Linked DNA regions of Prochlorococcus marinus str. SB. The main gene of each other region encodes a partner of the protein of the gene in region 2 in a complex. Links are inferred from orthologs where the notes say so. Each region holds a gene or a part of one and is shown on either strand. Other genes may lie near its edges.

Evidence for each region.
Region 1: the proteins of EV02_RS04925 (region 2) and lpdA are in contact, whole or in part, in a crystal structure (PDB 1EBD), measured with the Geobacillus stearothermophilus proteins. The link is inferred for Prochlorococcus marinus str. SB from one-to-one orthologs. Residues at the interface, in WP_033016211.1 of Geobacillus stearothermophilus: Ile130, Ala131, Met132, Pro133, Arg136, Arg140, Glu141, Asn155, Arg157; in WP_049624544.1 of Geobacillus stearothermophilus: Pro340, Ser341, Asp344, Tyr345, Arg403, Asp406, Val408, Glu431, Ala432, Gly433, Asp438.

The regions. Positions count from the first base shown.
Region 1 is NZ_JNAS01000002.1:1,022,081-1,037,784, reverse strand. What follows is about bases 10,939-13,767. They hold lpdA (dihydrolipoyl dehydrogenase), read right to left. Parts: upstream 13,159-13,767; coding sequence 11,719-13,158; downstream 10,939-11,718. Other genes in these bases: EV02_RS01010 (RNA methyltransferase), read right to left, coding at 13,170-13,767; trpC (indole-3-glycerol phosphate synthase TrpC), read right to left, coding at 10,939-11,706. In the rest of the region: EV02_RS00950 (IMS domain-containing protein), read right to left, coding at 1-2,003; pdhA (pyruvate dehydrogenase (acetyl-transferring) E1 component subunit alpha), read left to right, coding at 2,117-3,190; EV02_RS00960 (RpoD/SigA family RNA polymerase sigma factor), read right to left, coding at 3,192-4,133; EV02_RS00965 (bifunctional ADP-dependent NAD(P)H-hydrate dehydratase/NAD(P)H-hydrate epimerase), read right to left, coding at 4,273-5,838; tRNA 2-thiouridine(34) synthase MnmA, read left to right, coding at 5,885-7,042; EV02_RS00975 (acyltransferase), read right to left, coding at 7,035-8,522; EV02_RS00980 (FKBP-type peptidyl-prolyl cis-trans isomerase), read left to right, coding at 8,609-9,181; sodN (superoxide dismutase, Ni), read left to right, coding at 9,260-9,733; sodX (nickel-type superoxide dismutase maturation protease), read left to right, coding at 9,766-10,134; EV02_RS00995 (hydantoin utilization protein A), read right to left, coding at 10,093-10,764; more of trpC, read right to left, coding at 10,819-10,938; more of EV02_RS01010, read right to left, coding at 13,768-14,042; murA (UDP-N-acetylglucosamine 1-carboxyvinyltransferase), read left to right, coding at 14,202-15,572. UniProt on the Escherichia coli protein: Lipoamide dehydrogenase is a component of the glycine cleavage system as well as of the alpha-ketoacid dehydrogenase complexes.
Region 2 is NZ_JNAS01000002.1:234,767-250,539, forward strand. The notes cover bases 5,794-8,691. They hold EV02_RS04925 (dihydrolipoamide acetyltransferase family protein), read right to left. Parts: upstream 7,978-8,691; coding sequence 6,610-7,977; downstream 5,794-6,609. Other genes in these bases: queA (tRNA preQ1(34) S-adenosylmethionine ribosyltransferase-isomerase QueA), read right to left, coding at 5,794-6,603; EV02_RS04920 (YlqD family protein), read right to left, coding at 8,196-8,639; EV02_RS04915 (AMP-binding protein), read right to left, coding at 8,678-8,691. Also shown: EV02_RS04965 (UDP-N-acetylmuramoyl-L-alanyl-D-glutamate--2,6-diaminopimelate ligase), read right to left, coding at 1-433; EV02_RS04960 (glutaredoxin family protein), read right to left, coding at 444-746; membrane protein insertion efficiency factor YidD, read right to left, coding at 751-987; rpsD (30S ribosomal protein S4), read left to right, coding at 1,083-1,691; EV02_RS04945 (trans-sulfuration enzyme family protein), read left to right, coding at 1,769-2,932; EV02_RS04940 (PLP-dependent transferase), read left to right, coding at 2,936-4,405; cysK (cysteine synthase A), read left to right, coding at 4,490-5,476; more of queA, read right to left, coding at 5,479-5,793; more of EV02_RS04915, read right to left, coding at 8,692-10,621; lipoyl(octanoyl) transferase LipB, read right to left, coding at 10,649-11,299; hpf (ribosome hibernation-promoting factor, HPF/YfiA family), read left to right, coding at 11,344-11,928; EV02_RS04900 (deoxyribose-phosphate aldolase), read left to right, coding at 11,936-12,592; DNA repair protein RecO, read left to right, coding at 12,593-13,378; EV02_RS04890 (glycosyltransferase family 4 protein), read left to right, coding at 13,464-14,621; proC (pyrroline-5-carboxylate reductase), read right to left, coding at 14,627-15,439; EV02_RS04880 (cell division protein SepF), read right to left, coding at 15,447-15,773.

The DNA.
Region 1 (15,704 bases), 780 kb from region 2 along the record:
CCAGAATTCTTTACTAGCCTCTCTATATAATTCAATTCTACTAAAACAACTATCCGAGATGAAGTTTGCGATTCCAAATCAATTTTACGTATTTGGGAATTAATCTCCTTATAAATTCCTTTCTTGATATCGTTCTGTCTTTCTTCGATTGTTCGATCAATTAGACCTTTACTAACAATCTTATAAAGATTAATTTCTCCCTTTCCCGCTAAGTAATTACTTTTATTAAGAAGCCATCCATTAATTAAATTCCTTATTTCTTCTAAAGAAGGTGAAGCAGTATTAAGTTCTTTGAATTCATAGGAAATAATTGAAGTAGATTTCTCAGAAATAGAATTCAATTTACTTGAAGGATTTTTTTTTATTTCTTGAAAAATATCTTTCTCAGTAAGCTTTTGATTTTTATCTTTTGCAATTAAGGGTTTTTCAGCAATAGATTCGTCCTGAATTGATTTTTTTAAATTATTTCTTAAAAATCCAATACCAATACCAAATGCAAATAATATCAAAAACGCATAGATATAAATTAAATACGGCGACCGATTAATTATCTCTTTATCCTTTAAGAATTCCCCAAAACTAAACTTTAATTCAGCAATTTTTTCGATTAAAAAATTATAAAACTCAATTGGTTTGTTCTTAAAGTATTCCTCATTGAATTCTATCTCTTTGGCCTCAACCTTTTCATAGCCTTGTTTTATGCCACCAGGCCAAGGTAATCTTCTTTCATCAATACTCCCCAATATATTATCAAAATCTTCAGTCGTTTTTGTGGATAATTCCTTCTCAGTTTTTTGGTTTTGAAGATTTGATCTAATTACAATTTTTTTTGATTTCTTTTCTAATTTTTCAATAAATTCTTGAATTTCCCTATCTTCAAACCAAGAATCTAAATCCACCTCTTTTGAGTCAATGTCTCTATACCCAACTAAAACATCATTTTCTAACCAATTTTTACAGAAAATACATATCGCTTCTAATTTATTTCCAGGATAATTATTAAGCCAATCACGTAAATTTTCATCAGAACTACTTGAAAACCTTGCAGAGGCTTGGTCAATGTCAGCTAAAAGCAAGTCTAAACAACCCACTAGAGGCATTGAATCAAGACCTGATAAATTTAGTTTTTTTAAAATTCTCCTCGCTTCAAATAATTTTTCTGGCTTTCTTCTAGAGAAACCAATAGCTGTTAAGGATAGAAATGCTAAAAATCCTGCTTCTAATGATCCTCTTTTTTGTAATTCAAGAAACAAATCAATCTGTTCTTGCACTGTCAAAAATGGCTTAATTTGTTGAAAAAAAGCTTCAAACTCTTGCTGATTTAAATAATCTTTATATTCAGATTTATTATTACCTTCCAAACCTCCTCTTTTGATTATTAAATTTTCCAACATACTAAAGCCTTTTTTATGAGACTCTTGATCATTTAGATCTCTACTAAGTAGATCTAGAATTCTGTAAGGAAGCAAAGCAACCAAATCTTCTTCAAGTTCTTTTCTTAATTCTCCAAGCTTTCCCATTCTTTGTAGAAGTTGTATACCTTCATGTAAAAAGTCTGCCGCGTTCGAATAGGATCTAAGCTGTTGTTCTTGAATTGCAGAATCTCTAGCTGTTAAAGCAGCCAATAATGTTAAATCAGCTTCTCTACTACTTCCTAAAGCTGGAGTTTGTGGGGGTTGCAATGCTTTTCTCGTAATTTTAAAAGCTTCTTTTGGTGAACCTGATTCCCAAAGAAGTATTAATCCTGCTACTTCTCTATTTGAGGAGAAATCCAATCCAGAATTCCCATTTAATAACAAATTTTCGTACTCTCTTCTGCTTTCTGGATCTGTAAGAAGATCGGCAGTGAGCCGAAGCAGCTCAGATCTTTGGGTTAAAACTTCATAAGTAAAACCTTCATCAGGTGTTTTATCTAACCGCAATTGAAACGCCCTTAATATTTCCTCAGAAGTTGCAGAGGGGCTTACGCCAATTAAACGAAAATGGTCTAAAGGAAGTTCCAAACAAATATCCTATTGAAAATTCTTAGACAAATTTTATCAAGTTAAAAATTTTTTTCACAAGGTCTTACAGAGTTATTAAAAAAAATCATGAAAATCGCCCATCACGGCTTAGAATGTTAACAAATCAAAACTTCGTTAAGGTATTTTTCTTGGAAACACACGTAGAGAGAATCTCAAATCTTCAAGACATAAAAAAAGCCGAATTAGATCGAGAAACCGGATTATTCCTTTATGAAGACATGACGCTTGGTCGTAGGTTTGAAGATAAGTGTGCAGAAATGTATTACAGGGGAAAAATGTTTGGTTTCGTTCATTTATATAACGGTCAAGAGGCTATAAGCACGGGAGTAATTGGCGCTATGAAAAAGAAACATGATTGGTTTTGTAGTACCTATCGCGATCATGTTCATGCACTAAGTGCGGGTGTCCCCTCATTTGAAGTAATGAGTGAACTTTTTGGTAAATCCACTGGTTGTAGCAAAGGCCGAGGTGGATCCATGCACCTATTTTCAAGAGAGCATCACCTACTCGGAGGATATGCATTTATTGGAGAGGGAATTCCAGTTGCCTTAGGGGCAGCCTTTTCAAGTAAATACAGAAAGGAAGTTGCTGGAAATAGTAATAGTGATGCTGTAACTGCAGCATTTTTTGGGGATGGGACTTGCAATAATGGGCAGTTTTTTGAATGTTTAAATATGGCCCAGTTATGGAAATTACCAATAATTTTTGTTGTTGAGAATAATAAATGGGCTATTGGTATGGCTCATGATAGAGCTACTAGTAATCCTGAAATCTGGAGAAAAGCGTCTGCTTTTGGCATGCACGGCGAGGAAGTTGATGGAATGGATGTATTAGCAGTAAGAGGGGCCGCACAAAGAGCAATTGAGCGAGCTAGGGCAGGAGAAGGTCCTACACTTTTAGAATGTTTAACCTATAGATATAGAGGGCATTCTCTTGCAGATCCAGATGAATTAAGGTCTGAAAAAGAGAAGGAGTTTTGGGGGAAAAGAGATCCTATTAAGAAATTAGCTCAAGAAATTATTGACGGTAAATTCGCTACGGAAGAAGAATTAAAAATTATTGAAAAGAAAATTGATGCAGAAATATCGGAGTCAGTTAAAAATGCAATTGAAGCTCCTGAACCTCCTTCAGAAGAATTAATCAAATATATTTGGGCAGAAGATTAGATCAAATACCGCTAGGTAATTTTCTGGTTAAATTCCTTAATTTTCTTAGTGCCTTAAGTTCAACTTGTCTTACTCTTTCTCTAGAAACTTCTAATAATCTTCCAATTTCTGCAAGCGTATGCCTCTCATTGGCATCAAGTCCAAACCTTAGTTTAAGAACATGTTGTTCTTGCTCGCTTAAATGACTTAACCACTTACCGAGTTGTTCTTGATGCATTTTCTGTTCCACTTGATCTAAAGGCTCTTCATTATTACTATCTGCAATTAAATCACCTAAAAAGCTCCTGCCATCATCACCATTTACTGGAGCATCTAAACTACTTGTCGATAAAGCTTGTCTTAAAACAGAATCCAATTCTTCAACATCAATCTCCATTGCCTCTGCAATTTCAATTCTGCTTGGCATAGCACCAAGTTTATGAGCCAAATCTCTACTAACTTTTCTAATAGAAGCTAACCTCTCACTTAAGTGAACAGGTAAACGGATTGTTCTTGATTGACAAGCAATTGCTCTTGTCATACTTTGCCTAATCCACCAAAAGGCGTAAGTAGAAAACTTATAACCTCTTGTCGGATCAAATTTTTCAACAGCCCTCTCTAACCCAAGAGAACCTTCTTGTACTAAATCAAGTAATTCTAGTCCTTTACCTTGATATTTTTTGGCCACGCTGACAACTAATCTTAAATTAGCTTTCATCATTCTTTCTTTAGCTCTTCGGCCAATTTTTATAGTTCTTTTTTGCTGGGTTGTAAAATCATTAATCTTTTCATTTAATTGTCCATCTTCTGTAAGAATCATCATCTTCTGGACTTGGTTTCCCAATTCAATCTCTTCGGCAGGTGTTAATAAAGGAACTCTACCGATATTCTGCAAATACCAACTAATTGGATCATTACTTCTCCTTTTGGGTGGTTCTGCTTGTGTTGGTAATGATGAAACCATTTTTGACCTAATTTAGGTAATAAAACTCTCCTACACTTTTAAAGAAATAGCCAAATATTTAATGCGCGCTTCAGATTTCAAGTTATATTTGTACACTTATGTGTTTAAAACTATAAATAACTCTCTTAAATTGTTTCTTTCAAGATATTTGTCTCATTTTTTTATTTCTCATTAATTTTGATAATTCGTCACCAATAACAGAAGCATTTGACCCTTTTTTGCACTTTGATGCAGCAAATGAATGCAAAAGCACGTATTTAGCAAAAAAATCTGTTTTTATGTTTCTACAAAAGGTTAAATCAATCGCAGAACTACCAGCTATAAATCCAGATAAAAGATCACCCAATCCAGCTCGAGCTGTGTGTGAATCAGTCCCAAAAAGTTGCCAAGCCTTTTTATTTTCAGCGACTATGCTATTAGCTCCCTTTAACAAAACACTTATGTTAAATTCTTTAGCAGCATTAAGAGCTTTTTCAACATTAGTCTCGCATTTGATATTAGGGAATAACCTCGAAAATTCTTTGCTATGAGGTGTTATCCATGTCTTAAATCTTCTCTCTAAGAAGAATTTTGAACATAATTTAGATTCTGAAATTCTATTGAGTGCATCCGCATCCAAGATCAATAATCCTTCAAAACCAGTGAGAATGTCTTTTGCTTTTTGCCAATCATCATTATCAATTCCTATTCCTGGGCCAACAGCTACTGAATCAAATGCACTTAAATCAATATTTTTTAATGCACTAAATAAAGATGCATTTCCATTTTGATTACATTGCATAGTACCCTTTAAAACTATTTCTGGAGCAACTTGCCAAATAGATTCAGCAACTAACTCAGGCAGGACAGCCGAGATATAGCCTGCTCCACTTGATATCGCCCCTTTTAATGCTAAGTATGCAGCACCAGGATATTTTTCACTTCCAGCTATTAATAATGTTCTACCTCTTTTATATTTGTTGGAATTTCTTGGTAAAGAAGGTAAATCAATATTTTTTAAATCTTTGTAAGTAACCTTAAAAATCTTTTTATCAACTTTGGAAAGTTTACTAATAGGCACCCCAACATCTATATGGTGCAATTCTCCAATAAAAGGTAATGCAAAATCTTGCATCAATCCAATCTTATTAAGACCAATTGCCAAGGTATGGTCTGCCTTTACTGCGTCATCTAAAAAAGGCTCTCCTTTATCAGGACATAATCCTGTTGGAATATCAATACTTATTACCTTGCCATATTTGTTATGAAATTTTTTATTAAAAAGTTTAATTAATTTATTATCAACTTTTCTCGTTTGATTATTACCAAAAACAGCATCAATCCAAAGTTCTCTACCATTTGCATCAGGGGGCTCTACTAATTTTGTGACACCAATAGATGTAAGATAATTAAGGTGGTTATTTGTTAATGTTTTTTTTATAGGAAATGGACACCATACCTTTACTAAAAAACCTTTCAAAAAAAGCTCTCTAGCTATTACTGCACCATCCCCACCATTATGCCCTGGACCTATAAAAACAGTTGTTCCATACTTTAGAAGAGGTTTCCTTTTCAAGAGCCATTTACTAATTTGAATACCTGCTTTTTCCATCAATGCTTCTTGAGGCATTCCATCAGAAAACATTTCTTTCTCTAATATCAACATTTGCTTTGAATCAACAATTAAATGTTTAGAGTCAATTGTTGGCCATACAATTTCGTTCATAATTAGTACAAAGCACTTGGAGAACTGTTCAAAAATTTAAACTTCCATGTTAAAGACACAAAAGGATAAAAAATTAGAGAACTTTTTTTCTTCTAATGATAAAACTAAGAAGAAGAAAAATATTATTGTAGGTCTTTCTGGTGGCGTAGATAGTTCCCTTTCAGCTGCTCTTCTTGTAGAAAGAGGCTGGAATGTTGAGGGACTAACTCTTTGGCTAATGAAAGGACAAGGCTCCTGTTGTTCTGAAGGATTAGTAGATGCTGCCGGCCTTTGTGAAGATTTGGGAATTAACCATAAAATAATAGACTCAAGAGAAATTTTCAAAAAAGAGGTAATTAAAAAAACTACTGAAAGCTATGAGAAAGGATTCACTCCACTTCCATGTTCGATGTGCAACAAGAATGTGAAGTTTGAAGAGATGCTTAATTACGCAATAAACAAAAAAGACTTTACTTATATTGCGACCGGACATTACGCAAGGATAAAAAAATCATCTTATGCTGAAAAACTTGATTGCAAGAGCTTTGTATTTGAGGACTTTCTTCTTCTAAGAGGTGCTGACGAAAACAAGGACCAAAGTTATTTTCTTTATTCTCTCTCACAAGAAGTACTAAGCAGATTAGAATTTCCCCTTGGTGAAATGAAAAAAGAAGAAACAAGAAAGGAAGCCCTTAGATTAGGTCTTAGAACTGCTCAAAAACCAGAAAGTCAAGATTTATGTTTAGTTGAGCATTATGGATCAATGCAGAGATTTATCGACAAACACATTGAACCCAATGAAGGAGAAATTGTGCATGTAAATGGGAAAGTCCTAGGAAAACACAATGGTATTCAGCACTTTACGGTAGGTCAAAGAAAAGGTTTGGGCATCGCTTGGCCTGAACCATTGTATGTAAAAAGTTTAGACAGGGTAAAAAACGTAGTTTATGTAGCAGATAAAAGTGATCTATTTAGTAAAGAAGCAATAATTACTAAGGTTAACTGGGTTTCAATCGAAGAACCTAAGCAAGAGATACAAGTAGAAGCACAAATCAGATATAGAAGTCATCCAGTAAAAGGAACTTTAATCCCTTTGAAAAATTTAGATAATCCAACTAAAACATTTAAATTAATTTTTGAAGAAAGTCAAAGTTCAGTAACGCCCGGACAAGCAGCAGTTTTTTATAAAGGAGAAATTTTATTAGGTGGTGGATTAATTAATTAATTTTCCAAAAGATATTTAATCCCATAAAAAATAAAAACAAACACAAAATAGGTTTATCTCCAAATTTTGTGTAGAAAGTCTTTTCGGATGAAAAATTAGGAAACACTATTTTATTTTGCTCCACTTTTAAATCTAGAAGTTGAATTATTTTTCCATCATCTTGAACTAAACCCGAAGGGCCGGTATTTGATACTAGTAAATTATTTTTCTTATTTTCAATACTTCTTAATCTAGCCAAAGATAGGAATTGATTATAAAGCTTAGCTGGATATGGGTCTAAATTTGCTGAAGTTACTATTAGTTTTGCACCGCTATTAACAGCCTTTCTTATTTTTAGTCCATCACTAATTTCGTAACATATAGCTACTGCTAGTGGGGGTGTAAATTTAGGATCAAACAATCTTGAATCAGAGCCTGGTTGAATTCCTCCTACTGCAGATAATCCTCTTGAAAAACTATTTAGAAATCTAGGTATTTTTTCACCTATTGGAACAAGTCTGTTTTTATCTATAAATGAAGTAAAAGATTTATCTCCAATTTGAAATCCGAGTAAAGAACTTCTTAACTCATTATTTGAATTTCTGAAACCTCCTGCCAAGGTATTAACCTTAATGCCTTGAGATAAATAAAAATTATTAGATAGAGTTCCTTCAGGCGCAACAAGAATTTTTGCTTTGTTTGATAAAGCATATTGTTGAGCGATAGATAGTTTTTCTTTAATAAATTCATCATTTATTTTTAACTTCTCTCTTGTTGGTATATTAGTTTGCCAAATAGCTACTGGATATTCGTAATTTCTTTTTATTGGAGTTATTAAACCTCCAAATAAATGCAAGAAAATAATAACCAAAAGTCCTAAAAGAAATATTTTTTTAAAATGAAGTTTTCTTTCCCATCTACCTTGACTAAAAAAAATCCAAAATCCAATCAATATTTGTAAAACGCATAAACCACTTGCGCCAATCCATCTTGCCAAACCAGCAAGATAAATATCACCTGGGATAAGACTCTCTCCTAAACCTATCCAAAAAAAAGGTGTTTGAGAAAGTATCAATTCACCAATCCCCCAAATCAAAGATAAAAAAAATACTTTTACAGTTAAAGGCAATATTTTAATTTTAAAAACATCCTCTTTCCAGAGAATAATTTCAACTAACAAACCCCATAAATAAACTAATATCCCACCCAAAAAAGCGCAAAATAATAATATTGAAAGGGCGATTATTAAACTTGCAAGCCATGAAAACCCAAGCCATGTCAATGGATGAAGATCAAATAACCATGAATGACTTATCAAAACAAAGAAAAAACCCCACAAAAAATTTGCTATTTTTCTCTCACTTCCTTTCCACAAAATAAATAAGGATATTGGCATAAAAACCAGCCAAAAGTGAGTTGAAACAGAAATTCCTCCTAAAATTCCTCCTAAACAAGGGTAAAAATATTGTCTTAAACTTTTAACTTGAGTTGGGATTAACAATCTAAAATTACGAAATTAAATTTATAATCACTCATTTATTGTACCTTCATTCTGTAGACTTAGTTTTAGTAACTTTCAAAATTTAAGTGAAAGAAGTCTTTATTAGTTTTGCAGTTTTTGTTTTTTGTGTTTCATTAACTCTGTTCAGTCAATTTAATTCACCACAAGTTGTCAATGCTGCCGAATCAGAAATTCAGTCAGCACAAAAACCACCTGTTGCTAAATCATTAAATGTCTCAAATAATAATTTATTTGAATTAGACCCATCAGATCCAAATCCTATACTTTTCGCTATGGCAGAAGAAACATCATCAGACAGCAATTCAAGGACTACAGAAAGTGGTCTAATTATTGCAGATATCATAAATGGGGAAGGAGATGAAGCTAGTACTGGGCAAACAGTTACTGTTAATTACACAGGTACTCTAGAAGACGGGACACAATTTGATACCAGTATCGGAAGAGCTCCATTCAGCTTTCCCCTAGGTGCAGGACGTGTTATAAAAGGTTGGGACGAAGGTGTAGCAGGCATGAAAGTTGGAGGTAAAAGAAAATTAACAATACCTCCGGAGCTTGGATACGGATCGAGAGGCGCAGGAAATGTAATACCTGCTAATGCGACTTTAATATTTGAAGTTGAATTATTAAAAGTCAATTAAATTAAGTAAGAAAAATATCTAAGACTTTTCAATTTAGTTAATCTCCAAGTAGTATATATACAACATCAAATAATTGAAATGTTAAGTAAATTCATCAATTCTTTTCTAGATAAAAAATCACCTATTACTGTCCATGCTCATTGTGACGGTCCTTGTGGTGTTTACGACCCAGCATCTACGAGAGTTGCAGCTGAAGCAGTTTTATCAATGACAAAAAAACTTATTGCGTTAGAAGCTCCTTCTAGCACTGATTCAGCAGAGTGGGCTGCATACAGTAATACTTTCTCTAGATATGTCGCAGTTAAAGAAGAGCAAGCAAAAGAAACTAAGAAAGAAATTCTAATTTTATGGACAGATTACTTTAAACCTGTTCACTTAGAAACTTATCCAGACTTACATGAAACCATTTGGAAGGCAGCCAAATTATGCAGTGCATGCAAAGTTAATATTGACTTGGCTCAAGCTGAGGAACTCATGGTTTATGTAGAAAAAATTCATAGTATTTTCTGGGCTTCAAAAGGAAGATCAGACGCTTTTGTAAAAGCTAGTTAACCAGAATTATTTTCAAAAGTTTTTTTAATCTTATTTTATTTTTTTTAGGTTTAAGAAAAACTGCCATTATTAGTGGTGAGTCGATGTTACCTTACCTAAAGGAAGGGGATATTGTATTTTTTAAAAATTATAAAAAAAATAAATCAATACTTAAAAATCGACAAATAGTTATTTTTAATCATCCACTTAAAAATAAAAAAATAATAAAAAGAATAAATTCAGTGAATCAAAACAATATTGAGGTTATTGGCGACAATCTTGAATTTAGCGAAGATAGTAATAAATTTGGATTAATCAATAATGAAAAAATAATTGGGATTGTCACCTCTAAATTAATTATTCCTAAATTAAAAAATTTTTTAATTCAAAAAAATAGAAGCACTTCTTTGAATCCAAAATAATCCCAAAGAAAAGGAAAGCCCTCCTGCTACAGCTATCAATCTTTTAATAAATTTTTGACTGGCTTTAAAGGTGGTAAAAGATATTAAACAAGTAAAAAGATTCATACTTACTAGTGAACCAATCAAATATGAAATCAAATATAAGCAAGCGCTTGTTAAAGGTAGTGCTAAAGCAGGAAGGACTGCAAGAAAATGAGAACCTCCAGCTATACCGTGTAGCAAACCTAAACCTGTCAAAGCATGTGAGTGCTTATAATTTTTTTTTTGTTCCTTAACATGAAAGTGAAAGTGACGATGGGCAATTCCATTCTCATGCTTATGGGAATGCGAATGGATGCTTAATTGAAAAGAATTTTTTATAGCAAATAATCCAACAATTAGGAGAGAAATTCCAACTAGAAATTCGGCAATATTTGAAAATTTGTTTAATGGCGTAATATCCTTTATAAAAATCGCTAGAAAAGCTAACAAGAGGACACCTGAAGAGTGTCCTAAGCCCCATGAGAAACTATTTTTAAGAGCTTTTTGGGGATTATTAATTGCTGCTGGTACCATTGCAATCAGATGATCAGCGCCACTAACTACATGCACAAATCCAGCAACTATACCTGTTAAAATTACAGCCTGCATATATATTCAGTACAACTCTGTCTATTTAATTTTATAGCACGATTTAAGTCAATATTAAATCGAGTTAAATAATTTATTGAACGATTGTTCAATATCAGTTTCTCTCATAAAAGTTTCACCAATTAATACTCCCTTGATTCCAATAGATCTAAGCAATTCTAAATCTTCGGCACAATTAATTCCAGATTCACTTATAGGAATAATTTTTTGTTTTAAAAATATATCTGCATATGTATGCATCAATTCTATTGATGTTTTTAAATCCGTTTTAAAAGTCTTTAAGTCCCTATTATTTATTCCAATCAAATTAAAAGATTTTAATTTTAGAATCCTTTCTAATTCATTAGAGTTATGGACTTCAACAAGAACACTCATCTTTAAATTGTCAGCAATTTTCTTTAAATAAATTAAATCGTCATCACTTAAAATCGCAGCGATTAATAATATTGCATCAGCGCCAGATACCCTTGCTTTATAAATTTGATAAGCAGAAATAATAAAATCTTTGCAGAGTAGAGGGAGATTAGTTGATCTCCTTACAGTTTCGAGTATTGCATAACTACCTTGAAAAAATCTTTTATCGGTAAGTACTGAGATACATGATGCACCTAATCCTTCATAACAAATTGCTATGTTTTCAGGATTAAAAATTTTTCTAATAACTCCTTTACTCGGACTAGCTTTTTTTATTTCAGCAATAACTCCTGGTTTTATTTTTGATTCCAAAATATTTTTATAAAAATCTTTGGGAGTAGGAAGTTTTTCAATCTTTTTGATGAGATCTTCTAAAGAAACTATTTTTTTAAAATTTTTAATTTCAATATCCTTGTGCCATACAATTTCTTCCAGAATATTTTTTGCTTGTGCTTCTCGATGAGGTACAGCATATTCTAAATTTTCTACCCTTACTGTTGGATTTGGTGGCCTGCGTCTTATCTCCATTATTTCTAGATATTATTTTATTTGAGAAGCCGCTTGTTTATATGCGACCTCAACTACTTCACTAAGAGTAGGATGAGTATGAACTTCTTTAGATAATTCAATTACATCTTGGTTCCTTGAAATTGCGTTCGAAATTTCTTGAATTAAATCAGCTGCATGTAACCCAAAAATATGAGCACCTAATACTTTCCCATTATCTTTATTGAAAATCAACTTTAGCAATCCATCACTCTCCAATTCAGCCAATGCTTTTGAATTTGCCTTAAAGAAACTTTTGACAACTCCCAAAGTAAAATTTTCTTTTGCAGATATCTCTTTAGCTTCAACTTCTGAGAGACCAACTGAACTTATCTCTGGGTGAGTAAAGGTTGCTGCAGGGATACTTTTATAGTTAATTTCGACATTACCACCGCAAATATTATCAACAGCAATAGTACCCTGCGCTGCAGCTGTATGGGCAAGCATTAGTTTGCCCGTTACATCTCCAACAGCCCAAATGTTAGGTATTATTTTATCACCATTCTTAACTCTCATGTGATCATCGACAGGAATGAAACCTTTTACTGTTTCGATACCAACCGACTCAAGATTTAAGTTATTACTATTAGGACTTCTGCCAGTTGCAACTAGTACAGCGTCAACTTCTAATGTTTCTACAACTTCCTTAGATTTTGCATCCGTCAGTTCTATTTTTACAGGACATCCAGGATTTATTTTTGTCGCAAAGACATTTGATTTTGTATCTATATCTCTCGCTTGAATAAGGTTCTTCTTAGCAATTTTAGTGATGTCTGGATCAAATGTTGGCATAATATTCTCCAAAGCCTCGATCATGGTAACTTCAGAACCAAGAGCGGTATAAACATCCGCAAATTCTAGACCTATATATCCGCTTCCAATAATTGCTATCCATCTTGGAAGCCACTCAAGTTTAACCGCATCATCACTAGTAAATACGGTCCTATTATCCAAAGTTATTCCACGGGGCACAAATGGAGAAGAGCCTGTTGCTATAACAATATTTTGACATGTGAAAATTTTATCAATTCCGTTTTTATCTCTTATGCCTACTTTTTGATTTCCTTCAATTCTTCCAATGCCCAAAATAATTTCAACTCCACTCCTTTTCAGAGTCTTTGTTAAATTTTCTCTAACATTTAAAACTAAATTATTTGCATGATCTGCAATTTTTGATCTCTCAAACCTTACTGGTGAAGCATGTATACCAAATTTAGCTAAATGTTCATAATTAGCTATTTCTCTAACTTTTCCACTTGCAGCCAAAAGAGCTTTAGATGGAACACAACCCTTATTAACACAAGTGCCTCCCATATCAGAAGATTCTACTATTGCGACTTTCAGTCCCTTACCAGCAGCATGTTTAGCGGCATCAAAACCTCCATATCCTGCTCCTATTACGATTAAATCAAAATCAAAACTTGAATCAGTCACTTTTTATTTATTTATTTAGAGTTGTATGCGACTCTTTTTCGTTCTAGTAATAACGGAACTGCAACACAAGCCACATTCAATGATTCTACAATCTCACTATGCGGAATTGTAATAGTTTCATTATAAGCCTCTTGAATTTTTTTATTAATACCTTGACCTTCATTACCCAAAATTAATGCGGTACGTCTAGACCAATCAACTTCCCAGTAAGGTTTTGAAGGTTTTTTTGAACTCTCATTATGGCTACTAGTAGAGAAAATCTTAAATCCTACATTTGATAATTCAGACAAAGACTTAAGTAAAGAATTTAATATTTCTTCTTCAATTCCATCAAATCTTAAAAATGGCAGATGAAAAACTGCACCTGAGGATGCTCTTAATACCTTTTGGCCTAATGGGTGCGCACCTCCAGCTAAAAAAATTGCATTAACACCCGCAGCTAAAGCGGTTCTAAATAGATTACCCATATTCCCAGGATCTTGAATTCTGTCGAGAACAAGAACAAAATCATCTTTTCTATTAAATTGATAATTAGGTATTGCTGAAATCTCTACTAAAGCTGCTATCCCATCTGGATTAATTGTTGAAATCGCAGATGCCAAGACTTCCTCTGAGACAATATTTATTAATGACTCATGAAATTTTTTGCTTAGATTTTGATTCTTTCTTAGCCATTTTTCGGTAAGTAAAATCTTAGAGGGATTTTTTCCAGACTTCAGCAATTCTTCAATGAGATGTGTACCCTCTATGCAAAAAAAGTCTTGATCTTTTGGAGATGATCCTCTTTTAAATGATCTAAATCTTTTAACTAGATTATTGTTTTTACTAGTTATTTTTAAAAAAGTATTTTCTATGAGTAATTTGAAAAATTTGTTATCAACTATATCTTAATTAAATAAATATTTTGATCAATTATTTATTAAATTTTTATTTTCCAAGAAATCAAAAAATACATTTTCACTTTTAATTAATATTCATGACGTTACATAGGGTGGACTTAATATTATTAGTTTGTCATGATGAACCTAATAAATTAAGTCTGAATGATTTGCGGAAGCAAAACAAAGTCATATCTTAAATCGCAAAATTTAAAGATTCTTGGCCAAGGCAAGTTAAATGGAATAGTTGAAATAAGTGGTGCAAAGAATTCCGCCTTAGTTTTATTAGCCTCATCATTACTAACTAATGAAAAAATAATTCTTGAAAATGTACCTTTTCTCACTGATATTGAAAAAATGGGTAATATCCTAAAGAATTTAGGAGTTAATTTAGTTCGTAAAAACAACCAACTAGAAATAGATCCAACAACTATTTCGATTAAAGAACTTCCATATGAACTTGTTAAAGGATTAAGAGCTAGTTTCTTTTGTATAGGTGCACTATTAACAAAATTTGGGGAGGCTCAAGTACCGTTACCAGGTGGATGTAATATTGGTTCAAGGCCAATAGACGAGCACATTAATGGATTAATCGCACTAGGAGCAGACATTATTATTGAAGAGGGAATTGTCAAGGCAAAAACAAGGGGAAACAAGAATAGACTTCATGGCACTCATATTAAATTAAATTGTCCAAGTGTAGGTGCGACTGAAACTTTAATAATGGCAGCATCTTTAGCCAAAGGAAGAACTACTATTGAAAATGCTGCTAGAGAACCTGAAGTTCAAGATTTATGCCAAATGCTTAATAAAATGGGGGCAAAGATTTATGACTCCGGTAAAGAAACAATTATTATTGATGGTGTTAATAAGCTTTACGGATGTACCCATAAAGTAATTCCAGACCGAATAGAAGCTGGAACTTTTCTAATAGCTGCTGCTGCAACTTCTTCTTCAATAACAATTTATCCAGTAATTCCACATCATCTTGAAGCTGTTACTAATAAGCTTCAAGAGAGTGGGAGTAAAATTACGATTAAAGGTAATTCGATTTCTATCAAGAGTAAAGAGATTAAAGGAGTAGATATTGAAACAGCTCCTTTTCCAGGCTTTCCTACTGATTTGCAGGCACCATTTACAGTTCTAATGACAATCGCAAATGGTCAATCAAAGATAACCGAAACAATTTTCGAAAACAGAATGAATCATATTTATTTACTTAACGAAATGGGTGCCCGCATAAAACTAAACAAAAACGTAGCTTACATCAAAGGCGTTAAAACAATTAATGGGATGAATCTAGTTGGCTCAGATTTAAGATCATCAGCTGCTTTAATAATTGCAGGAATCATCGCAAAAGGTAGTAGTAAGATCTATGGATTAGAACATTTAGATAGAGGTTATGAAAATTTTGAATTAAAATTAAAAAATTCAGGTATCAAAATTATCAGAGAGATTAGTAAAACTACTTTTGAAGAAAATGGGTATAAAATTGAACCTAAATCTGAGAATCTTTCTAAACTCGAAGCAGCTTAAATATTTGCCAATAATATTCTAAAACTAAAAAAAGTTCATTCAAACATAAGCAATATTGATTAGTGAAATACAACCCAGAAATAATATAAACAAAACTAAAAAGCGATTAGACCAAATTTTATTTAAACCAGC
Region 2 (15,773 bases):
TCCCAAATAATGCAGTCTTTTTCCCTAATTTTTTTAAAAGATATTCCAATAAGAAAGTAATTGTCGTTTTTCCATTAGTACCAGTAACACCAATAAGTTTAAGTTTTCTTGAAGGCCTATTCCAAAACTCAGCGACAATTTGACCAAAAATATAATCTAAATTATCCTCAATAACCAAAATCCTTTCTCGATCAATAGATCCAATTTTCTCTTTTGCAGCAAACCCAATAATGGCAGCCTCAGCACCATTTTCAATTGCCTCAATACAAAATTTTCCTCCATCAACATTTAAACCAGGCATTCCTAAAAATAAAGTTCCTTTTTGTACTTCTTTAGAGTTAAAAGAAATATTATTGATTTCATGATCGATTAAATCTAATGAAGGAATAATTCCTACTAAATCTAAAAGTTTATGTAATTTTATAGATTTCATATAAAAAAAATTATTTCTCCAGAATGGTACTAATATTTTTTTTAAACCAATTCTTTAATTGATCATCTTTTAATCTTGGAGAAATGCGAGGCAATTCTATGATCTCCTCAGACCTAATTCTTTCAATAGCAATAACAGGTACTTCATAATCATATTTTTTATATTTATCTTTATATAAATCGAACCTATCAATATCAATTTCTTTAAGCTCTTCTAGATTAGGGAATAACTCATTAAGATTTATTTTTGCCAGTTTGTTTTTTAATGAATCACAAAGGCAACATCCCTGCCTAACAAAAATAAATATTTTCATTCATTTAGTCAGGCACAGGGTCACATCCACAGGGAGTTAAAGGATGACATCTGCTTAATCTTTTTAAAGTTAACCACCCTCCCTTCCAAGGACCATGTCTAGTAATTGCCTCATATCCATAAGAGCTGCAACTTGGAATAAATCTGCATTTTGGTCCAAAAAAAGGAGAAAACCACTTTTGATAAAACGAAATCATAAAAAGAAGTATAGAAGTAATTGATTTATTAATAGTTTTGAACACTTTAATGATGTAAAATAATATTTCGAGTAGTAATTAGTTTAATTGAATTTAATCAATTATCCAATTTATTGCAAATTTCTATTTAATTTAAAATTATGTCAAGATACCGCGGCCCCAGATTAAGGGTTACGCGTCGCTTGGGAGAACTACCAGGTCTCACCAGGAAAGCTTCAAAGAAGTCTAATCCTCCAGGTCAGCACGGCCAAGCCCGTCGCAAGCGATCAGAATATGCAATTCGTCTAGAAGAAAAGCAGAAACTTAGGTTTAATTATGGAGTTTCTGAAAAACAACTAGTTCGTTATGTAAAAAAAGCTAGAGCTCAAGAAGGATCTACAGGAACTAACCTACTAAGACTTTTGGAAAACAGACTTGATAATGTTTGTTTTAGATTAGGTTTTGGAGGTACCATTCCAGGCTCAAGACAATTAGTAAATCATGGCCATGTAACCGTTAATGGAAAGGTTCTTGATATTGCTGGTTATCAATGCAAATCAGGCGATGTAATCGGAATTAAAGAAAACAAAGCAAGCAAAAAACTTGTTGAAGGTAATATAGAATTCCCTGGCTTAGCAAATGTTCCACCTCATCTTGATTTAGACAAACCTAAATTAACGGGAAAAATAAATGGGAAATGCGATAGAGAGTGGGTGGCTCTTGAAATAAACGAACTACTAGTTGTTGAATATTATTCAAGAAAAGTTTAATACTACTTTTCTTTGGATTATTAAATCTCTCATTAAAAAAAATGAGAGATTTAATTTAATTCTTATTTTTAAAAATAATGGGAAATAAGGAAAATAATATCAAAAAGCCAGGTTTTAAGACCCTATCTATTCACCATGGGGAAACTTTTGCAGAAGACACCGGATGCGTTATGCCTCCTATTTTTTCTACATCTACTTTTAAACATGGAAATAAAGATAATTTCGACTACACCAGATCAGGCAATCCAAACTTTAGAATTCTAGAAAACATCCTTAAATCAATAGAAGATTCTAAATACTGTACAGTTTTTGGATCTGGAATTAGCGCGGTAACTGCAATTTCATCAACACTAAAATCTGGTGACAAGATACTCTGCGAGTCAAATCTCTATGGTTGTACAGTGAGGATGTTCGAAAAAGTTTTCAAGAAATTTGGGCTAGAAGTTTTATACACAGATTTTACAAACGAAAATGATATCAAAAAGATTTCAAACTTCGAGCCAACCTTGATATGGCTAGAAAGTCCAACTAATCCACTTTTGAAGGTACTTGATATTAAGGCGATTTGTGATGAAGCGAATAAACTCGAAATACCAGTAGTTGTAGACAACACATTTTCTACAGCGCTTATTCAAAAACCATTGGACCTTGGTGCAACACTATCGGTTGTAAGCACCACAAAATTCATTAATGGACATAGTGACGCACTTGGCGGAGCAGTACTGACAAATAATGAGGAATGGAATAGTAAGATGCTTTTCTCTCAAAAAGCTCTCGGGCTTCAACCATCTCCTTTTGATAGTTGGCTCATTACGAGAGGAGTAAAAACTCTTCCTTTAAGAATCGAACAACAAACTAAAAGTGCACAATTTATTTCTGAAGAATTAGGGAATTATAAAATAATTAGTAAAGTAATTTACCCTTTTAATCAAGAACATCCGCAATTTAATTTAGCAAAATCGCAAATGAAATCTGGAGGTTCAATGATCACCCTAAAATTAAATTTAAATAAAGAGGATACTTTTAAATTTTGCAAATCTCTCAAATATTTCTCTCTAGCAGAAAGCCTTGGAGGAGTTGAAAGTTTAATTTGTCACCCTGCAACGATGACTCATGCTTCTGTTGATGACAAAACAAAAAATCTGCTAGGGATAGATGATGCTCTTGTCAGATTATCAATTGGATGTGAAGATACAAACGATTTAATTTCGGACATTTTATTTGCTTTAAATAAATTCTGAAAATTGAGAGATTTACTTAAAAAACCTATATGGAAAAATTTAGAGTTGGGATATGCAATTCCTGATAGTATTCATGCCGTTTCTGTAGCATTACCAACTTGGAATGATGTAATAAATTACGAGGAAAAAGATCAAGAATGCATGAATTTATTGAAGTCCATTTACCCACGATTCGGGCTAAACCCCATAGTGAAAAGATTATGCGAAAAAGTAAAAAAGCAAAATTACTACAACAATAAAAGTATCTGGCCATATCCGAATGAAAGAATAGCTTTTAAAGCTAAACAATACATTGATAGAAATACTTCTGAACAATTCTCCTTAGTAGAAAAAAAAGATAATTTAGCTTTCTTAATAACTGAAAAAGAAGGAAGTATTTATGCAAAATATTTTTGGCAACATACTGGTCTTGGTCTATCTTCAAGAGCTGCCGCTATAGAGCTAGGTCTTGAAGATTGCCCTCCAAAATCTTACGTAAATGAATGTTCTCAACGAATAAAAAATAGAATTTCTAAATCTACAAAAATTAACTCTAATGATATTCACTTAACTTCATCTGGAATGTCTGCATTGCATACATCATTAGAAATCATATATAAATTATTTCCTGCTAAACCAACACTCCAAGTTGGGTTTCCATATGTAGATGTACTTAAATTACCAATGAAAATCTTTCATGGAGCAAAGTTAATTACAGAAGAAAATTGCGCGGATATTGAATTAGAAATCAAAAGAATAGATCCATCAGCATTAATTATTGAACTTCCAAGTAATCCAATGCTCAAATGCGTAAACATTAAAAAAATTTCAAAAATTGCAAAAAAGCTAAATATTCCGTTAATTGTTGACGATACAATTGGTTCGAATTTAAATATAAATTCTCTGGAACATGCAGATATAGCTTTTACTTCACTTACAAAAATTTTTTCAGGTAGTGGCGATATTCTTGCCGGATCATTAATACTAAATCCAAAAAGCAAATGGATTGATCAGTTTAGAAATGTATTAAACGAGATTAATCTTCCAATACTTTCCGATGGAGATATAGTTTATCTAGAGAAGGTTAGTAGAGATGTAAATGAAAGAGTTTTTGAACAAAATAAAGCATGTTTAGAATTAAAAAAAAGATTAGAGACCCATAGCGAGATTAAAAATATTTTCCATCCTGAAAATTGTCCAAATTATAATTCTTTACTTACTTCTGATGGAGGATACGGTTGCTTATTATCATTTGAATTAAATGGAGGATTAAACAAAGCTAAGAAATTTTATGATTCTCTACAAGTATCTAAAGGACCTAGTTTAGGTACAAAATTTACTCTAGTTTGTCCTTATGTTTTACTAGCTCATTATGACGAGTTGGATTGGGCTGAAAGTTTTGGTATACCTACGCACCTTATTAGAGTATCAGTTGGATTAGAAGACCAAGATCAATTATGGAAAACCTTTTCTGAAGCATTAAATAATTTCTAAATTCCTAGTATTTACCGTATAGAAACTTATATACTCTTTTTCTAAATAATAGTTAGTATTAAAATATATTTTCTCAATATATAAATGGCAAAAATTTATGAGGACAACAGTTTTGCTATTGGAAACACTCCATTAGTAAAATTAAAATCAGTTACTAAAAACGCGAAAGCTACAGTACTTGCAAAAATTGAAGGTAGAAACCCTGCTTATAGTGTCAAATGTAGGATTGGCGCAAACATGATCTGGGATGCAGAGAAAAGTGGGAAGCTTACAAAAGATAAAACTATTGTTGAGCCAACTTCTGGAAATACAGGAATCGCCCTAGCTTTTACTGCTTCAGCAAGAGGTTATAAACTCATCCTTACAATGCCAGAATCCATGTCAATTGAAAGAAGAAGGGTTATGGCAGTATTGGGTGCAGAAATTGTTTTAACAGAAGCATCTAAAGGTATGCCTGGAGCAATAGCTAAGGCTAAAGAAATTGCAGAGAGTAATCCTTCTCAATATTTCATGCCAGGTCAATTTGATAATCCAGCAAACCCTGAAATTCATTTCAAAACTACTGGACCAGAAATCTGGGATGATTGCGATGGTGAAATTGATGTCCTAGTTGCAGGGGTTGGAACTGGCGGAACAATTACAGGAGTTTCAAGATACATTAAGCAAGAGAAGGGCAAGAATATTACTTCTGTAGCTGTAGAACCATCACACAGTCCTGTTATTACACAGACAATGAATGGAGAAGAGGTTAAATCTGGACCTCATAAAATTCAAGGAATTGGAGCAGGATTTATTCCTAAGAACCTTGATTTATCAATTGTTGATAAGGTTGAACAAGTAACAAATGATGAGTCAATCGAGATGGCTCTTAGATTAGCAAAAGAAGAAGGTCTATTAGTAGGAATATCTTGTGGGGCTGCTGCTGCTGCTGCTGTTAGATTAGCTGAACAAGATGAATATGCAGGGAAGACAATCGTAGTTGTTCTACCTGATTTAGCAGAGAGGTATTTATCATCAATTATGTTTACTGAAGTTCCAAGCGGAATCATTCAAGAACCAGTCAAAGCCTAAATCTATTTTTTCTCCAGTAGTGAATCTGGTGAAATATACATCGCATCGCCATAAGAGAAGAATCTAAATTTTTCTTTTATGGCTTTTTTATATAGATCTAATAATCTTTCTCTACCAATCATTGCACTTACTAAAAGTAATAATGAACTTTTAGGGAGATGAAAATTAGTTAATAATCCATCAACTACCTTAAATTTATAACCTGGCTTAATTACTAAATCTACGTATTTAGCTATGGGAGTAAAGTCACTAATTTCGTGAGAATAACAACTTTCAAGAGCTCTTACGCTAGTTGTACCAATAGCAATTATTTTTCTATCTGTTTTCTTTATTCTTTTTATTTCCTCCACTACTTCCTTATTAACACTTACCCATTCTTTGTGAAGTTTTAAGTTACTTAAATCTTCTTGATCAATTGGTTTGAATGTTCCATAACCCACGTGCAAAGTTATCGGTAAGATTATTACGCCTTTTTTTTTTAGATTGGAAATAAGACTTTTGCTTAAGTGTAAACCAGCTGTTGGTGCAGCAACTGCCCCCGGATTTGTTGCATACTCAGTTTGATAACTTTTCTCATGAAAAGATTCTTCTTCGGAATTTTTTATATAAGGAGGAAGAGGGATTTCCCCGTATTTATCAAGAAGTTCATTCATTGAATTGAGACAAGTTATATTTTCCGGAAATTTAATAAATCTCCCTCCAGTTTCTTCATCAACTCCATCAACAATCAAATTAATATCTTGTGCTAATGGAGATTTTAATTTTAATTTTCTATTTATTTTTAACTTTTTTGCTGGCTTTGCCAAACATAACCAAACACATTCATGGGATCTTTCTAAAACTAATAATTCGACTAATGTCTTATTTTCTAATTCAACCTTTAACCTAGCTTTCATAACTTTGGTATTATTTACAATTACAAGATCCCCTTCTCTAAATTCATCTAAAAGATTCTTAGTAAATTTATTAGTTAAACAGTCTTCTTCTAAAAAACTATTTCTAACTATCATCAATCTTGATTCATGCCTAATTGCAGAAGGTTTACTAGCAATTAATGAAGGATCAAGTAAATAGTCATAAGCTTCAAGCTTAAAATCTCTTTCTTCATTATTAATTTGAGAAATCAATTAAATTTAGGATACAAGAGTCTCTGGCACATCTTCAATTAGGGAAGCCAAGTCTTTTAAGAATGAAGCTCCATCAGCTCCATAGATCACTCTATGATCAGCTGTTAGATTTACTTGCATTATTTTTTTAACAGATATTGAACCATCACTATTAGCAACAACGGTTGGTTTCGATGATGCTATGGCTAAAATAGCACCGGTACCTGGAGGAAGAATTGCGTCAAATCTATCAACTCCAAACATCCCAAGGTTAGATAAAGTGAAGGTTCCCGTTGAGTATTCATCAGGTTCTAATTGTTTTGATCTTGATCTTTTTACGAGATCTTTCCATTCCCTAGACAATTCAAATAAATCAGTATTGCATGGTTCTTTTAAAACTGGAGTTATTAGTCCACCATCTTCCATCGCAACAGCAACAGCAATATTTATATTTTCTGGATAAGAAATTCCATTCTCTGAAAAACTTGAGTTAACTTGAGGATGTTTCTTTAGTGTCTTTGCAACTGCCTTTACTAGTAAAGCAGTCATAGTAACTCCGTTCTGTTTTACTTTTTTGTAGAAATTATCTAATTTATCTGTGTTAATGGAATAACCCACCCTAAAACATGGCACATCTAAACTAGATTCCATATTTTTATTTACCGCTTTTTGAAGAGTATTAAATTGAACTGTTTCTCCGGGATTACCAAAACTATTTCCTGAAGTTTCTGGTTTACTTTCAACTCCCAAATTTGCACCAGGTATACTTGCAGGAGAACCACCTTCACCTATCCATGGTATAGAGACTGGTTGGCCATTAGCTTTTAAAATATCATCGGCTTGAATCCTTCCGTGAGGTCCGGATCCATGAACCTTTGCTAAATCAACGCCCATTTGAGAGGCAAGTTTTTTAGCTCTTGGAGATGCAATCACCCTCGAAGAAACATTAATCGTAGCAGCATTTATTTGATCACTATTAAAAGATGAGGCTGCCTTTTCACTCATTAATACGACTTCTTTTTCTTGTTTTTCAACAATTTCACTTTGAACCACAGGTTTTTCTTCAGTTTTATTGCTTACCAATTCAAGTTGATCCGAACTAGAAACTTCGGGTTGTATTCCTTTATTTTGTTCTTGAACAGAAGCTATCTCGTCCTCATTTTCTACAATAAGACCGATAGTCTCTCCTACTGGTGCAGTGCTGCCAGCAGGCATTAAAACAGCCGCAAGATATCCATCTTGAAAAGATTCAACATCCATATCTGCCTTGTCAGATTCAACAACCAAGACAGATTCACCTCTTTCAACTTTATCTCCTGGATTTTTCAACCATTCCACAATCTTGCCCTCTGTCATAGTAGAACTCAAGGCAGGCATGAATATTTCGTGAGACATAAGAAAATTGTTATTGCATAAGTTTCAAGGGATTTCTACCAAACTTCCTAAAGTTTTTATGGTTAAGAACCCTTTAACCTCTTATTTTAATTATACGAAATCATGTTCACAGTGGGAACTCTTAAAACTTAAGAAAGTAATAATTTAGATCGATTAGAATTTAAAACTTTTCGAAATTAAGATTTACTTATATTTATCAAAAATACTAAATCTTCTCTTTAATTATTATCTATAGATTGAATAACTCCATCCTTAACCGTAATCGATACTTGCATTTTTTCAATAAGATTGTCTCCCACAGTGACATCACAGAAACTATCCACTTGCCCTTGATCAACAATTTCGTCCATTTTTAATTCGCGAACTTGACTCTGTTGTTGAAGAAGATTTCTTTTTTGTTCTTCAATTTCATTTCGTTTTGCTGCGACTTGTTGTTGCACCTGACTAACCTGTTCTTGGACTCTTGGATCTAGGGGATTAACCGATTGGGATCTAATATTATTTACTATTTGCTGCCCCTCTTGCTCCAGTTGCGATAATTGCTGATCAATGTTTGAAATTGCTTTACTTAATTCTTTTTCAGCATCTTCCTTCCAAGTTGGAGTAACTACAGCTTTAATAGCTATTGAGCGCTTTATAGATATTGAGTTTTTTGTTTCCATAAAAAATTAAATTTCCTTTTCAATATAGATAGAACAAATCAAATTTTCTTACTAAATTTGTTTTCATACATATTTTCTATTTGTAATGAATACTTTTTTTCTATTTCTTTTCTTTTTTGTTTAAGAGTTTGTGTTAATAACCCATTTTCTAGAGTAAAGGCATCAACAAAATAACAATCTAATATTTGTTCTTCTGATCTTGCTCCTAATCGACTTTTAAGCAAATTATTAATTTGTGATTTGAAAAATGTACCAATTTTCTTATTCAGGTTTAATTTTGAAAGGTCTTCTTCCAAAAACTTGCTTTTAACCATTTCGACATTAGGAACTACGAGAGCTGTTAAACATTTCTTATCTTGTCCTACTAATTGAATCTGATTAATAAATTCTGAACTAAGAATTTCAGTCTCTAGGGGATTCGGTTCTATATTTTCACCACTTGATAGCACTATTGTATCCTTGGCTCTTCCGGTTATAAAGAGAGAACCATTTGGTATTAGAAAACCTAAATCACCAGTATCAAACCAACCATCCTTGGATAAAACATCATTTGTAGCTATTTCATTATTAAGATAACCTTTCATTACTTGCGGCCCCCTAACAAGAATTTTTCCGACTTCTCTGAACTTAAGAATCTTTTTTTTATCATCATTCACTATTTTGATTTCAGTAAATGAAAGAGGCTGCCCAGATGATCCTCTAACATTTAATTCTCTTCTCCTACAAGTTAATACTGGACTAGTTTCTGTGAGTCCATATCCCACCAAAACATCTACACCTAAAGATTCAAAAAAAAGATCTACATGTTCTGGCAATGCACCTCCACCATTAATAGGAAATTTCAGTTTTTCTCCGCATAGTTGTCTAAGAATATTCGGCCATAAAAAAATAGTTGACAATTTATGTAAAGGGTATCGGCTAATAACAGAACCCAGTAAGGGGATTTTTGATTTAAAAGTTATTTGATTTATATCTATATTTCTTATCTTTCTAAGACTTCTTTTAAAAACCGAACTATTACTTATCAAAAACTTAATAAGTTTTTGCTTTTTGGAAGGCATTTTTTTCAAAGCCTGAAAAAAACCATCATGTATTGCTTCCCATAGTCTCGGTACAGTAGCCATGACAACAGGTTTTATTTGTGTAATATCATCTTTAAGAAATTTTGGAATTGTATAGTATTGAGAACAACCGCATGAAAAAAAGAAGTATTCAGCACTTCTCTCATAAGAATGCCAGATAGGCAAAACGCTTAATACAGAGGTCCCTGGTTCTGGATCAGCGATATAGGCTAAATTGATTATTTGATGTAAAAAATTTGCATGAGTCAAAGGCACACCTTTGGGTTTTCCGGTCGTCCCAGAAGTGTAAAGAATAGTAGCGACGTCATCAATTTCTGGATTAAATTTTTCAAGATTATTATTTTGTGAATTTTCTTTTTCTACTGAACTTATGAATGTACTCCAACTTATTAAACTTTCAAATTGTTCATCTTCTAAATTGATTATAAATTTCAGTCTTTTTTTTAATTCTTCTTTGTTGTTTAACTTTAGCCAAATTTCCTTAGATTGAACTATTAGTCCTACTGAATTAGAGTGCCCAATAATATAGTCTAATTCTACTGAAGGAGAATTAATACCTCGCACTGCATTTATAGCTCCTAAACGCATTAAGCCTTGATCTACTGCTAGCCATCTTGGAGAATTTTCAGATATTACAGTAACTACATCCCCCTTTTTTAAACCATAATTTTCAAAAGAAGAAGAGACTGTTTTTATTAAATCAGCCAGCTCAGAATAAGAAAATTTTTCTTTGTATTTCCCTCTTAAATCGCAAACAGCTAAAGTATCACCACATTTAAATTTTAATTTTTCCCAAATTTGATCTATATGATCAAGGTTCTTAATAAAATCTCTATTTTTGGCAAATGTATTTTTTTTAGAAAGAGGTTTGGCTGCAGGCCAATACGCTAAATCACCCATATTAAATTGATTTTGAAATTTTAATTTCTATTTTGATATAAAATCAAAATTAAATTCTTCCTCGATGGTTTTTTTAACAATTCTCTTGACTTCTTGAATATTTAAATTTTTGTTGTAATCAATCATATTTGCCATAAGACAATTTTCTATTCCGCAAGGAACAATCTTATTAAAGTTTTCTAATTCGCAGTCAATATTGATTGAAAATCCATTTATAGTAATCCATCTTTTACACCCAATCCCAATTGATGCGATTTTCTTATTTCCTATCCAAACACCAGTAAACCCTTCTCTAGAGTGACAATCTATATTAAAAGCTCCAAGGATTTTTATAATAATTTCTTCAATTTTTCTTAAGTACCAATTTAAATCTTTATTAAAATTTTTCAAATCTAAAACCAAATACGTTACTAATTGTCCTGGCATATGACAAGTTACCTCACCACCTCTATCAATCTTAAAAACATCATATTTAGCATCATTTAGAGAAAATAATAAGTTATCGTAATTAGATCCTCTCCCCAATGTATAACAGAGTTGATGCTCCCCTATCCAAATAAAATCAGGGTTAGAATTATCTAAAATCAATGCCTCCTGATATTCTTTTTGTAATTTATAAACATCATTAAAAGAAGAAATATTATCAGGTTGTTTAATTATTGCTGTTCTATTATCCATATTTAAGTAGATTTAGAAAGTAAGTAAATATTTTTAGATTTGTTATGAAAATTTTAATCCATGGAAAGAATCTTGAGCTCACTGGAGCATTAAAAGAATATACTGAGGCAAAGATAGAAAAAGCAACACATCACTATAAGGATATCGTTAAAGAAGCTGACATACACCTTTCAATTGAAAAGAATCCAAGAGTCTCGTTCCAAACTGCAGAAGTTACTATTTTTGCAAATGGTACCGTAATTAGAGCTGAAGAAAAAACTGAAAATCTATACTCAAGCATTGATTTAGTTTCAAATAAACTTTGTAGAAAATTACGCAAATACAAAGAAAGAAACAATAAAACAATTCATAATAAACAATTTAAAAATAAAGATTCTTTACCAATTGAAAGTATGGAATCAAATTTTTTAGATAAAGCTTTTTTTAAAGAAGGAACTGAAGCAAGTCTGCCTGAGCCATCTATAAAAAATAAATACTTTGAAATGACTCCAATTTCATCAGGCGAAGCTAGAAAACAATTAGATCTAATTGATCATGATTTTTATGTTTTTCGAAACAAGAAAAATAATGAACTTCAAGTTATATATAAAAGGAATCATGGAGGTTATGGATTGATTCAATCTAAATAAGTTTTAAATGCCCAATATTGAATATGAATTAAACGAGAAAATTCATGCGATTATTATTAACCCCTATTTATCATGGGAAGATTTCAGTGTGAATTGCGATTTAATAAGAAAATACAATATCAAAAATATTTCTACTTCACTAAATTATTTAACTGATCTTAAAAACTGTTTAGGTAATTACAGTGCGGATATAAACGCACTTATTTCTTACCCTTTAGCAGATTTACCAGTTTCATTTATTGAAGAATTAGTTTGTTTTGCAAAAGATAAGGGTGCAAAAGGAATTGAATATATCCCAAACTTTATCAATTTATCCAAAAGAAATTTAGAAACTTTCGCTGCTGAAATTGAGCAAGTTAAATTATCTGGATTACCAGTTTCAATAATCATAAATAAATCAAAACTACAAGAAGAAGTTTTTATTAATGCGATAGAAATATGTTTGGAATTAGGAATAAAAAATTTTCAATTCGGGGACGGGTTTGGATCTCCTCTTACATCTAATGATGTCCCCGAAATACTAAAAATAACAGGCTCTCAAAATCAAATAAAAGTTGTAGGTGGTATAAAAAAACTGACACAAGTTATTGATTTGTTTGATAATGGAATTAGTTGCGTTGGAACTTCTAATTTTTGTGAGATTTTCCAAGAAGTAAATTTTTAAATGTCTGGTTCTGGTGAGTGCAGACTAGAGGGTCTCTGTATTAAAGCTTCTCCATTAGGCGAGAATGACAGATTAATAACTATTCTTACTGATGAGCAGGGGATTGTTCGATTAGCGGTACCTGGTGCTAGACGGCCTAAAAGTAGTCTTGCCGCAGCTACTCCATTAACATATTTAAGTCTGCAAATTTTTGGGAAAAGAAATCTTAAATCTGTACGTCAAATTAAAATATTAAAAAGCTATTCTGGTATAGGGAAAAATATTGAATGTCTTGCAGCCGCGCAAGCAATAACTGAATTAACTTTTTTATTAGTAGGTAATAATGATAAGCAACAAAACTATTTAACTTGTGTACTCGCACATCTAGATAGGATTTATTTGTATGAAGAATCTAAAGAAGAAGATATTAAAATGCTCTCAATGAGTATTCAATCTTTAATCCATCTATTAGCCATTGGAGGTATAAATTTACCAATTCATCATTGCTGTAAAACTGGAGAACCTATTATTCCGCCTTTAGGAAATTGGGCATGGAGTTGTTATTATTTGCCAAGTGAAGGGTTTTCGTCAATTGAAGATCCTCAAAGTAATCTAAAAATAAATGCATCTGAAGTTGCTCTATTACAGAGACTTCTTTTCCCAGAATTACCAATAAAATCTAATGGAGAGTTGTTGGGTCCCAAAAAAGTCTGGCTTAAAATATTATTCATTATTGAGACATGGATCTCTACTCAATTAGAGAAGGAGCTATCCTCACTAAAAATGTTGAGAGAAATATATAGTTAGCATTTTCATGAAGCATTAAAAAATTTAAAAAATATGATCATGGCGCCTTTGCCTGTTAACTTAATTAATAGTTAATTTAATTAATGTGGTTCATATTGCCTGGTTGGGGAAAAAATCCCCTTTTTGTGGAAATGTAACTTACGGTAATTCAACTACTCATGAATTAAAGGCCAGAGGGCATAAAATTAGTTTTATTCATTTCGACAATCCCTCTAGTTCAAATTCATCAAACCCATTATTTCTTGCAAATGATCCTGATGTAAGTCTCCCATATTTAATTAAATCTCAAGTTTATACAATACCCTCGCCAAGGGCAGAAAAAGAGCTAAGGCTATCATTGGGAAGATTAAAACCTGACATAGTACATGCAAGCCTAACTTTATCTCCTTTAGACTTTAGACTTCCAGAGCTTTGTAATGAAATTAATGTTCCTCTAATAGGAACATTTCATCCACCATTTGATGCAAAAAATAGAAATCTAACTGCGAGCACTCAACAATTAACATATCAACTTTATGCTCCCTCTTTAGCAAAGTTCGATAAAATAATTATTTTTTCTGAACCTCAAAAAAATGTTCTTGAGAAATTAGGAGTCCCTAAAGAAAAACAAATAATTATTCCAAACGGTGTTGATGAGAATGTTTGGAGACCTTTTTACAAAAAAAGTAAAAAATATAATCAAGTTAAAAACAAACTTGGAAATGAAAGAATCTTTTTATACATGGGAAGGATTGCAAATGAAAAAAATATAGAGGCACTTTTACGTTCTTGGCGCCAAACAAGAACTCAAAATTGCAAATTAGTTATTGTTGGGGATGGACCAATGAAGCCAACACTTGAAAATAGTTTTTCTAACCTTGGTAATGAGAAATTAATTTGGTGGGGTGCCGAATTAGATTTAGAAACTAGGATAGCAATAATGCAAATAGCAGAAGTATTTTTCTTGCCAAGCTTAGTAGAAGGTTTATCATTATCACTTTTAGAGGCAATGTCGGCTGGTACTGCTTGTGTAGCTACAGATGCCGGAGCGGATGGTGAAGTTTTAGATAACGGAGCAGGAATAGTAATTTCAACTGATAATGTGGCTGCACAATTAAAAACTATAATCCCAATTCTTGTAGAACACCCTGCATTTACAAAAGATCTTGGAGAAAAAGCTAGAGAACGTGTACTTGAGAGATACACAATTACTAAAAATATAAATTCACTTGAAAAAGTTTATATGAACTTAAAAGATAATTGAAAACACTAACCAAACTCTTTACTTCGATTACTAGCTGAAACTATTGATTCAATTAATGCTGACCTTACACTCTTTTTTTCTAAAACCCTTAAAGCAGAGATAGTTGTTCCACCTGGAGAGGTTACTAAATTTTTAAGCTCAGAAGTAGTAAGTTTATTTTCCTTTATTAAACAAATAGTCCCTAAAATCATTTCCATAACAAGTTCCTCTGAAATTTTTTTTGGTAATCCCCCGCTTAATCCTCCATCACTTAATGCTTCTATGATCAAAGCAATAATTGCAGGGCCTGATGAAGTTAAAGCTAAAAATATATCAAGGTAATCTTCAGTAAATTCATAAATTTTACTAGTATTTTCAAATAATTTTTTTGTGAATTGTTTCTGATCTTCTGTAATTTCTTCTCCCCAAGAAACCCCTGTTAAACCTTTTCCAATAGTTATTGGAATATTTGTAACCACCCTCACACATTTATGATTAGGAAACTTTTGAGCAAGTCTATTTATTGAAACTCCGGCAAGAATAGAAACTATTAAATTGTCCTTATTTTTTATATGATGGGCCTCACTTATGTCATTTAATTGTTGGGGTTTTATCGAAAGAAGTTTATATTTACAATCCCAAATTATTTTTGACTCTTTTGAACCTGATTTATAAACGTTTATATTATGTTTATAATTTTTTTTTATATTTTCTAAACTTTTTTCTGATTTTACTACACAAAAAACTTTCTCTGGCTGAATTAATTTGTTATCTAATAGAGGGGTAACTATAGCACGTGCAATATTTCCAAAACCAATAATCGCAATTTTATCTGTCACAGATTCATCATGAATAAGCACTTAATTTAGAATTACCCCATGCCGGTTCAGGAGTAGTATTTTTGCCCAAACTATATTGTGGTGTGTTTTCTGTAGACACAGAAGAGGGAGAAGCTTCTTCTGGGGAAGAACTAGTTACATTTACACAACTTGGAGCAAAAAGGAAAATACTTTCGCCGACTCTCTCTTGATGTCCATCAATTGCATATGTGCCCCCAGCAATAAAATCAACCGCTCTTTGAGCTTGATCAGGATCCATCATAGTTAAATTGAGAATTACAGTTTTTCTTTCTCTTAATGCTTGTATGGCTTGAGGCATCTCATCAAAACTTCT